Regions from separate parts of the Streptomyces sp. NPDC048349 genome, predicted to be linked through region 3. Evidence: riboswitches for the same ligand, from Rfam matches in the RefSeq annotation. Region 3 holds a riboswitch; each other region holds the start of a gene.
What was found. Region 3 has a riboswitch for thiamine pyrophosphate ahead of thiC (phosphomethylpyrimidine synthase ThiC). Riboswitches for the same ligand answer to the same signal wherever they lie in the genome.
Positions count from the first base shown of each region.

Region 1: it holds a riboswitch for thiamine pyrophosphate, as region 3 does, so the genes downstream of both, AB0D44_RS30720 (thiamine ABC transporter substrate-binding protein) here and thiC (phosphomethylpyrimidine synthase ThiC) in region 3, are expected to answer to the same signal.
Region 2: it holds a riboswitch for thiamine pyrophosphate, as region 3 does, so the genes downstream of both, thiO (glycine oxidase ThiO) here and thiC (phosphomethylpyrimidine synthase ThiC) in region 3, are expected to answer to the same signal.

Region 1 is NZ_JBEZLA010000080.1:18,332-21,579, forward strand. Features, by position in the region: gene AB0D44_RS30710 (phosphatidate cytidylyltransferase) at 1-65, shown strand, start outside; gene rlmN (23S rRNA (adenine(2503)-C(2))-methyltransferase RlmN) at 159-1,271, shown strand; TPP riboswitch at 1,330-1,439, shown strand; gene AB0D44_RS30720 (thiamine ABC transporter substrate-binding protein) at 1,524-2,624, shown strand; gene AB0D44_RS30725 (iron ABC transporter permease) at 2,720-3,248, shown strand, end outside.
Region 2 is NZ_JBEZLA010000024.1:2,863-6,110, forward strand. Features, by position in the region: gene AB0D44_RS15515 (thiazole synthase) at 1-171, opposite strand, end outside; gene thiS (sulfur carrier protein ThiS) at 177-377, opposite strand; gene thiO (glycine oxidase ThiO) at 374-1,543, opposite strand; TPP riboswitch at 1,541-1,653, opposite strand; gene AB0D44_RS15530 (FAD-dependent oxidoreductase) at 1,788-2,954, shown strand; gene AB0D44_RS15535 (Rv2175c family DNA-binding protein) at 3,040-3,248, shown strand, end outside.
Region 3 is NZ_JBEZLA010000001.1:144,572-147,819, forward strand. Features, by position in the region: gene thiC (phosphomethylpyrimidine synthase ThiC) at 1-1,395, opposite strand, end outside; TPP riboswitch at 1,389-1,534, opposite strand; gene AB0D44_RS00725 (YibE/F family protein) at 1,574-3,010, shown strand; gene AB0D44_RS00730 (SsgA family sporulation/cell division regulator) at 3,024-3,248, opposite strand, start outside.

The sequences.
Region 1 (3,248 bases), on a different contig from region 3:
ACTCGCTGCTGCCGACGGCGCCGGTGGTGTGGCTGCTGCTGGCAGCCTTCGTGGGTACGGGCTGACCTGCGAAAAGGCGTCCCAAGACGCCGGGCGGTTACTCTTGAAGGGCGCGCTGCTTCTGCGGCGCGCCTTTCGTCTTACGAGGAGTACCTGCCATGGCCCGCCCTGTTCCGGGAGAGCTCACCTTCGTCGCCCCGCGCGGAGCCAAGAAGCCGCCCCGGCACCTCGCCGACCTCACTCCCGAGGAGCGCCGTGAGGCGGTCGCCGCGATCGGCGAGAAGCCGTTCCGGGCCAAGCAGCTCTCCCAGCACTACTTCGCCCGCTACGCCCACGACCCGGCCGAGTGGACCGACATCCCGGCGGCCTCGCGCGAGAAGCTCCACCAGGAGCTGCTGCCGGAGCTGATGAACGTCGTGCGGCACATCAGCTGCGACGACGACACCACCCGCAAGACCCTGTGGAAGCTGCACGACGGCACGCTCGTCGAGTCCGTGCTGATGCGCTACCCCGACCGGGTCACCATGTGCATCTCCTCGCAGGCCGGCTGCGGCATGAACTGCCCGTTCTGCGCCACCGGCCAGGCCGGCCTGGACCGCAACCTGTCCACCGCCGAGATCGTGCACCAGATCGTCGACGGCATGCGCGCGCTGCGCGACGGCGAGGTCCCCGGCGGACCGGCCCGCCTGTCGAACATCGTCTTCATGGGCATGGGCGAGCCGCTGGCCAACTACAACCGCGTGGTCGGCGCCATCCGCCGCCTCACCGACCCCGAGCCGGACGGCCTGGGCCTGTCGCAGCGCGGCATCACCGTCTCCACCGTCGGCCTGGTCCCGGCCATGCTGCGCTTCGCCGACGAGGGCTTCAAGTGCCGCCTCGCGGTCTCGCTGCACGCGCCCGACGACGAGCTGCGCGACACCCTGGTCCCCGTGAACACCCGCTGGAACGTCCGCGAGGTGCTCGACGCGGCCTGGGAGTACGCCGAGAAGTCCGGCCGCCGGATCTCCATCGAGTACGCCCTGATCCGCGACATCAACGATCAGGCCTGGCGCGGCGACCTGCTGGGCAGGCTGCTCAAGGGCAAGCGCGTCCACGTCAACCTGATCCCGCTGAACCCGACGCCGGGCTCCAAGTGGACCGCCTCGCGGCCCGAGGACGAGCGGGCCTTCGTGGAGGCCATCGCCCGGCACGGCGTCCCCGTGACCGTACGCGACACCCGCGGCCAGGAGATCGACGGCGCGTGCGGCCAGCTCGCGGCCTCGGAGCGCTAGATTCCGCCTCGCGGCATCCGTATTCGGCCACGCGGTACCCTGTGGCCGAACCAATTTCATATTCCGACAGGGGAGCGCCACAGCGCTGAGAGTGCGGTATCCGTCATCCGCAGACCCTCTGAACCTCGCCCCGGTCATTCGGGGTAGGAAGTTCGGTCACCACTCATGCTGTTGCGCCCTGCCCGGCGTCCGCTCCCACAGAGCGCCGGGCAGGGCCGCGTCTTCTCCTGGTCATCCCAGGAGGAATCACCAGTGAGCACCACCCAGAAGATCGCGGGCGCCGCGCTCGCGGCCGCCCTCGGCGTCACCACGCTCAGCGCCTGCGGCGGCGGCGACGCCAAGGACAAGCCCGCCGGCGCGAGCGACGCTCCGAAGTCCAAGACCGTCACGCTCGTCTCCCACGACTCCTTCAACGTGACCGACACGGTCCTCAAGGAGTTCGAGCAGCAGAGCGGCTACACCGTCAAGGTGCTGAAGTCCGGGGACGCGGGCGCGGCGCTCAACCAGGAGATCCTCACCAAGGGCTCCCCGCGCGGCGACGTCTTCTTCGGTGTGGACAACACCCTGCTCTCGCGCGCCCTCGACAACGGGATCTTCACCCCGTACGAGGCCAAGGGCCTGGGCGAGGTCAAGCCGGAGTTCCAGCTCGACAAGGAGCACCGGGTCACCCCGATCGACTCCGGCGACATCTGCGTCAACTACGACAAGGCCTACTTCGCCGACAAGAAGATCGCCCCTCCGCAGACGCTGGACGACCTGGTCAAGCCGGAGTACAAGAACCTGCTGGTCACCGAGAACGCCGCGACTTCCTCCCCCGGCCTGGGATTCCTGCTCGCCACCGTCGGCAAGTACGGCGACGAGGGCTGGAAGGACTACTGGAGCAAGCTGAAGGCGAACGGCGTCGAGGTCGTCGACGGCTGGGAGCAGGCCTACAACGAGCGCTTCTCCGGCTCGGCGGGCGGCAAGAAGGCCAAGGGCGACCGCCCGCTGGTCGTCTCCTACGCCTCCAGCCCGCCGGTCGAGGTGCTGTACGCCGAGCCGCAGCCGGCCGAGGCCCCGACCGGTGTCGCCACCGGCACCTGCTTCCGGCAGGTCGAGTTCGCGGGACTGCTGAAGGGCGCGAAGAACGAGGAGGGCGGCAAGGCCCTCGTGGACTTCCTGATCGGCAAGAAGTTCCAGGAGGACATGCCGCTGCAGATGTTCGTGAACCCGGTGACGAAGGGCGCTTCCCTGCCGGAGCTGTTCACCAAGCACGGTGTGGTGGTCGAGAAGCCCGAGAACGTGGCTCCCGAGACCATCGCCAAGAACCGTGAGCAGTGGGTCAAGGCATGGACCTCGCTCGTCGTGAAGTAAGCGGTACCCGGGGAGCGGGCGCGGCGCCGGGGGGCGCCGCGCCGGTTCCCGGCCCCCGCGAGGGCGGGCGGGCCACGGCCGTGCGGCTCGCGCTGATGGCCGTACCCCTCGCCTTCTTCGGACTGTTCTTCGCCTACCCCGTGGCCGCGATCGTCGGACGCGGTCTCAAGACCGACGCCGGCTGGCAGTTCGGCCGCATCGGCGAGGTGCTCGCCCGGCCCGACATCGCCGGCGTGCTGTGGTTCACCACCTGGCAGGCGCTCGCCTCCACCGCACTCACGCTGCTGATCGCGCTCCCCGGCGCGTACGTCTTCGCTCGCTTCGAGTTCCCCGGCAAGCAGCTCCTGCGGGCCCTGGTGACCGTGCCCTTCGTGCTGCCGACCGTGGTGGTCGGCACCGCCTTCCTCGCGCTGGTCGGCCGGGGCGGACTGCTCGACGAACGGGTGGGCGTCCGCCTCGACACCACCGTCTGGGCGATCCTCCTCGCGCACGTCTTCTTCAACTACGCCGTCGTCGTCCGCACGGTCGGCGGCCTGTGGGCCCAGCTCGACCCGCGCCAGGAGGAGGCCGCCCGGGTCCTGGGCGCCGGGCGGTTCGCCGCCTGGCGGCGGGTCACGCTGCCCG
Region 2 (3,248 bases), on a different contig from region 3:
GACGGAGCCCTGGACCGTCGGGTCCAGCCGCCGCATCGCCACCGTCGTGAGTTCGGTGCCGGAGGCCACCAGGGCCCGTTCCAGTACGTCCAGGCTCGGCGCCCCGCCCGTACCCATGATCAGGCGGGAGGAGAAGGTCCGGCCGCCGAGCGTGAAGAGGTCGTCCGCCATTTCGCTCAGCCTCCCTGGACCGCGGTGAGGATCTCGACCCGGTCGCCGTCGCCCACCGGCGTGGCCGGCCACTGCCCGCGGGGGACCACGGTCTCGTTGAGTGCGGCGGCGACCCCGGAGGGCGCCGCGGTCAGGGTGGCGACCACCGCGTCGAGCGTGGTGCCGGCCGCGATCTCGCGCGGCTCGCCGTTGACGGAGATGGTCATGCGTACGACTCCTGACGTGCGACGGAGAACCGGCGGGGGGTGAAGGGGCGGGCGATCGGCGGCAGTTCGCCGGTGGTCAGCAGATCGGCCATCACCTCGCCGGTGAGCGGGGTCAGCAGCACCCCGTTGCGGTAGTGCCCGGTGGCCAGGTGCAGGCCCGGCAGGTCGGTCGGGCCGAGCAGCGGGGCGTTGTCGGGGGAACCGGGGCGCAGTCCCGCCCGGGTCTCCACCAGCGGGAGTTCGGTGATGCCGGGCACCAGTTCATGGGCGTCGCGCAGGAGTTCGTAGACCCCGCCCGCCGTGACCGTGGTGTCCCAGCCGAGTTCCTCGCTGGTGGCGCCGATGACCAGTTCGCCGCTCTCGCGCGGCACGAGGTAGACGTGGCTGCCGCGCACGACCGCCCGCACGGTCCGCGACAGGAACGGCGCGTAGGCGGGCGGCACCGACAGGCGCAGCACCTGCCCCTTCACCGGCCGTACGGGGGCCGCCACCTCCGGCGGTACGCCGGCCAGCCGGCCGCTGAGCGAGCCCGCAGCCAGCACCACCTGGTCCGCCCGCAGCTGCGTGCCGTCGTCGAGCAGGGCGCCGGCCGCCCGGTCCCCGGCGACCAGCAGCCGCTCCGCGCCCGCCCGGTGGACGCCCACCCCGGCGCGCTCGCAGGCGGCCAGCAGGGCCGCGGCGAGCCGGCGCGGGTCGACCTGGTGGTCGCCGTCCACGCGCAGCCCGCCGCGCACGCCCGGGGCCAGCATCGGCTCCAGGCGGCGGCATTCACGGCCCGTGAGCCATTCGGAGTCCAGGCCGCAGCGGCGCTGGAGGGCGTGCAGCTCGCGCAGGTGGAGCCGGTCGTCGGCGTCCAGGGCGACGGCGAGGGTGCCGCAGGCGCGGTAGCCGATGTCCAGACCGCCGCTCGCCTCGGCGAGCTCGGCGGCGAACTCCGGATACCGGGCGGCGGAGGCCAGGCCGAGGCCCAGCAGGGCCTCCTCGCCGTAGTGCAGCTCCGTGACGGGGGCGAGCATCCCGGCCGCGACCTGGGCGGCCCCGCCGCCGGGGGCCGGGTCGGCCAGTACGGTGCGCAGGCCCCGCCGGGCGGCCCGCCAGGCGGTGACGAGCCCGATGATCCCGCCCCCGATGACGAGGACGTCGGATCCCTTTCGAGATGAGTGCATGGGCGTCCAGCCCCTCCCTTCGCCGGCATGACCCGGATCAGGTTCGTACGGTCGGAGGCCGTCCAGCCTCCCTCTCAGCCCGGTGCGCCCGGACTCCCGCGATAGGTACGGTGGCCAGACTAACCCCGCCGTGGACGGCGGGTAAGGGGCGCCTATTCCTGACGGCCCGTCAGGTGAATAGGGTGTCCAGGTGAACGAGCAGACGGAACAGACTGAGAGCGGCGTCGTCATCGTGGGCGCCGGAATGGCCGGTGTGCAGACCGCGGTCGCCCTGCGCGAGCGCGGATTCACCGGGCCCCTGACCCTCCTGGGCGCCGAGCCCCACCAGCCCTACGACCGGCCCCCGCTGTCCAAGGCGGTCCTGCTCGGCAAGGCCGAGGACTCGGCCTTCGACGTGGACTTCGAAGGGCTGGGCATCGCCCTGCGGCTCGGCGTGGAGGTCACAGGGCTGCGGGCCGCCGCACGCGAGCTGGACACCGAGGCGGGGCCGGTCCCCTACGAGGTCCTCGTCCTGGCCACCGGTGCGCAGCCGCTGACCCTGCCGGGAACCGACGGGGTCCAGGGCGTGCACCTGCTGCGCACCCTGGACGACGCGGCGCGGCTGCGCCCCGTGCTGGCGGCCGCGCCGTCGGTCGTGGTCGTCGGCGCCGGCTGGATCGGCGCGGAGTTCGCCACCGCCGCCCGGGAGGCGGGCTGCGAGGTGACCGTGGTCGAGGCCGCGGACCGGGTCCTGGCGGGCGCGCTGCCCGCCGAGGTGGCCGAGCCGATGGCCGGCTGGTACGGGCAGGCGGGCGCCGAGCTGATCACCGGAGCGAAGGTCGCCGGGGTCGAGGAGGGCCGGGTGCTGCTCGCGGACGGGCGCACCCTGCCGGCGGGCGCGGTGGTCGTGGGCATCGGCGCCCGCCCCGCCACCGGGTGGCTGGCCGGGACCGGCGTGGAGCTCGGCGCGGACGGCTCGGTCACCGCCGACGCCCACCTGCGGACCTCGCTGCCCGGGGTGTACGCGGTCGGCGACTGCGCCTCCTTCCCCTCGGCCCGCTACGGCACCCGGCTGCTGGTGCACCACTGGGACAACGCGCTCCAGGGGCCGCGGACGGTCGCCGCGAACATCCTGGCCGGGGAGCCGGTCGAGGCCTACGACCCGGTCCCGTACTTCTGGTCCGAGCAGTTCGGACGCTTCGTCCAGTACGCCGGTCACCACGGCGGGGCCGACACCCTGCTGTGGCGGGGCGACCCGGCGGATCCGGCCTGGTCGGTGTGCTGGCTGGCGGACGGCGCCCTGGTGGCGGTCCTGGCCGTCGGCCGGCCCCGCGACTTGGCGCAGGGCCGCCGCCTGATCGAGACGGGGGTGCCCGTCGACCCCGCCAAGGTCCGCGACCCCGGGACCGCGCTGAAGTCGGCACCGGCCTGACCGCGCAGCCGCGGGCGACCGGCTCCGCGACCCGGACGGCTCGCTCCGGTACCGGCGGCCGATCCGAGGTGGCAGGCTTGTCCCCGTGACCGAGATTGACGCAAAGATCGATTCCCTTGTCCCCTCATGGCTCTACCTCCCCGACATCGCGGAGATGCTCGACATCGAGGTGACCCGGGTCCGCCAGATGGTCAAGGAGGGCCAGCTGATCGCCGTGCGCCGGGGTGAGAACCGCGCCCTGCAGGTGCCGGCCCCCTTCATCGACGGCGACAAGGTCGTGAAGGGCCTCGTCGG
Region 3 (3,248 bases):
CAGGCCCAGGTGCTCCTTGGGCGTGACGTAGCAGAGCATCGCGGTGCCCCACCAGGCGATCATCGCGGCGCCGATGCCCGAGGTGATGTGGTCGTACGCGGGCGCGACGTCCGTGGTCAGCGGGCCGAGCGTGTAGAACGGCGCCTCCTCGCAGATCTCCTGCTGGAGGTCGATGTTCTCCTTGATCTTGTGCATCGGGACGTGGCCCGGGCCCTCGATCATCGTCTGGACGTTGTGGCGCTTGGCGATCGTGTTGAGCTCGCCCAGCGTCTTCAGCTCCGCGAACTGCGCCGCGTCGTTGGCGTCCGCGATGGAGCCGGGGCGCAGGCCGTCGCCCAGCGAGTACGTGACGTCGTACGTCGCGAGGATCTCGCAGAGCTCCTCGAAGTTCGTGTAGAGGAAGTTCTCCTTGTGGTGCGCCAGGCACCACGCGGCCATGATCGATCCGCCGCGCGAGACGATGCCGGTCTTGCGGCGGGCCGTCAGCGGCACGTAGGGCAGCAGCACGCCAGCGTGGACCGTCATGTAGTCGACGCCCTGCTCGGCCTGCTCGATGACCGTGTCCTTGTAGATCTCCCAGGTCAGGTCCTCGGCACGGCCGTCGACCTTCTCCAGCGCCTGGTAGAGCGGGACGGTGCCGATCGGGACGGGGGAGTTGCGCAGCACCCACTCGCGCGTGGTGTGGATGTTGCGGCCCGTCGAGAGGTCCATGACCGTGTCGGCACCCCACTTGGTCGCCCAGGTCATCTTGTCGACCTCTTCCTCGATGGAGGAGGTGACCGCGGAGTTGCCGATGTTGGCGTTGACCTTCACCAGGAATCGCTTACCGATGATCATCGGCTCGATCTCGGGGTGGTTCACGTTCGCCGGAAGCACCGCACGACCTGCGGCGATCTCCTCGCGGACGACCTCGGGGGAGACGTTCTCGCGGATCGCGACGTACTCCATCTCCGGGGTGATCTCGCCCCGGCGGGCGTACGCGAGCTGCGTGACGGCGGCGCCGCCACGGCCCCGGCGGGGCTGGCGGGGGCGGCCCGGGAAAACGGCGTCGAGGTTCTTGAGCCCGCCCCGGGGCGAGGTGTGCTTGATGCCGTCGTCCTCGGGGCGCACGGGGCGTCCCGCGTACTCCTCGGTGTCCCCGCGGCCGATGATCCAGTTCTCGCGCAGCGGTGCGAGACCTCGGCGCACGTCGGTCTCGATCTGGGGGTCGGTGTACGGCCCGGACGTGTCGTAGAGCGTCACGTCCTTGCCGTTGGTGAGGTGGACCTGGCGGACCGGCACCCGGATGTCGGGGCGGGAGCCCCCCACGTAGCCCTTGTGCCAGCCCGGCTGGCGCTCGGTCTGACCGTCGTTGTCCTGGCTGACGGCAGGCGTGCGTGCGTCCTGAATGGTCATGAGACCTATCTCCCTACGCCGGCATTACCCGGTAACAGGTTCGGCGGTCGACGCAGCCTCTTCCCGTACGCATCCGTGATGCTCGTACGGTGATCAGCGCCCTCTCAGCCCGGTGCTCCGAGCTCCCGCGTTGTGCAAAGGTGCCCCCACGCTAGCGTCATCTAGGGCGTGCTGAACAGTGGGCCCCCTCATCTCTTGCGATGATCTGCCAGTGACGACCTCGCCGCAGCCCCCCACCGAGCCCACGGATCCCACTGGCCGCAGTGACCACACGGGCCACTCACACGCAGGCGCCGGGCACTCGGGTTCCGGCCATGCCGCCGGTCATGGCCACAGCCACGGCCACGGGCCGGCGGCGCCGGTCTCGAAGCACCTGCGCAAGGTCATCGCGGCCGTGTTGATCCCCTTCGCCGCCGCCGTCTTCATCGGCATGGCGGTGCTCTGGCCGGGCGGCGCCCCCGCGCACGAGCGCACGGGCGTCGGCTTCGACCGGCAGACCCAGCAGGGCACGGTCGTCTCGCTCGAGAACGTCGACTGCAAATCGGTGAACGCCTCGCAGGTCCCGCCCACCGGCGACACCTCCACTCCCGAGGGCCGCGAGGCCCAGGCCGCGCAGACCGGCGCGTGCAAGAAGGCCACCGTGAAGGTCGGCACCGGGCCGGACCAGGGCCGCACCTTCATCGAGATCGTCCAGCCGGGCGCACCACGACAGTTGACGGACGGCCAGGAGGTGGTGGTCGCCTACGCACCGGACGCCCCGCGGGACCTCCAGTACTCGGTGATCGACGTGAACCGCAAGTTCCCCATGGCACTGCTGGCGGGCATCTTCGCCGTCGCGGTCGTCGTGGTCGGCCGGATGCGCGGGCTGTTCGCGCTGATCGCGCTGGTCGTCAGCTTCGGCGTGCTGACCCTCTTCATCCTCCCGGCCATCCTGCAAGGGTCGAATCCGCTGCTCGTCGCCGTCATCGGGGCGAGCGCCATCATGCTGATCGCCCTCTACATGTGCCACGGGCTGACCGCCCGCACCTCGGTCGCCGTCCTCGGCACACTCGTCTCACTGCTGTTGATCGGGCTGCTGGGCTCGCTGTTCATCGGCTGGGCGTTCCTCAGCGGCAACACCGACGACAACACGGGCTTGATCCACGGGCTCTACCCGGACATCGACATGAGCGGTTTGCTGCTCGCGGGCGTGATCATCGGATCGCTGGGCGTACTCGACGACGTGACGGTCACCCAGACCTCGGCGGTCTGGGAACTCCACCAGGCCGACCCCTCGATGGGGCCGCGCGCCCTGTACCGGGCGGCCATCCGCATCGGTCGCGACCACATCGCGTCGGTGGTCAACACCCTGGTGCTGGCGTACGCGGGCGCCGCCCTCCCCCTGCTCCTGCTGTTCTCGATCGCGAACAGCAGCATGGGTGCGGTGGCGAACAGCGAGCTGGTGGCGGAGGAGATCGTACGGACCCTCGTGGGCTCGATCGGTCTCGTGGCCTCGGTGCCCGTGACGACGGCGCTGGCCGCGCTGGTCGTCTCGGCCGACCGGCCGGGGACCCCGGACGGCGGAGCGGGCTCGGGGCCGGTCCGCAGTGGCCGGGGCCGTCGGCGCAAGCGCTGAACGTGGTGCCTGGTCAGCCCGCGTTCTGCTCGTTCTGCCGGGATTCGGCGAGGATCTTGCCGAGCGCTTCGTCGAGGTTCTCCTCGAAGTCGCCCAGGTTGCGCTCCTGCCCGAGCGGAACGAGCCGGTCGGTGCGGTCGAGGAACGCGACGAGAGGCGCCGCGCCGGCGCGGAACAGGGCCCGGTCGCCGCCGACCTGTAGGCGGATGTGGACATCGGACAGTTCTTCGGGATCGGT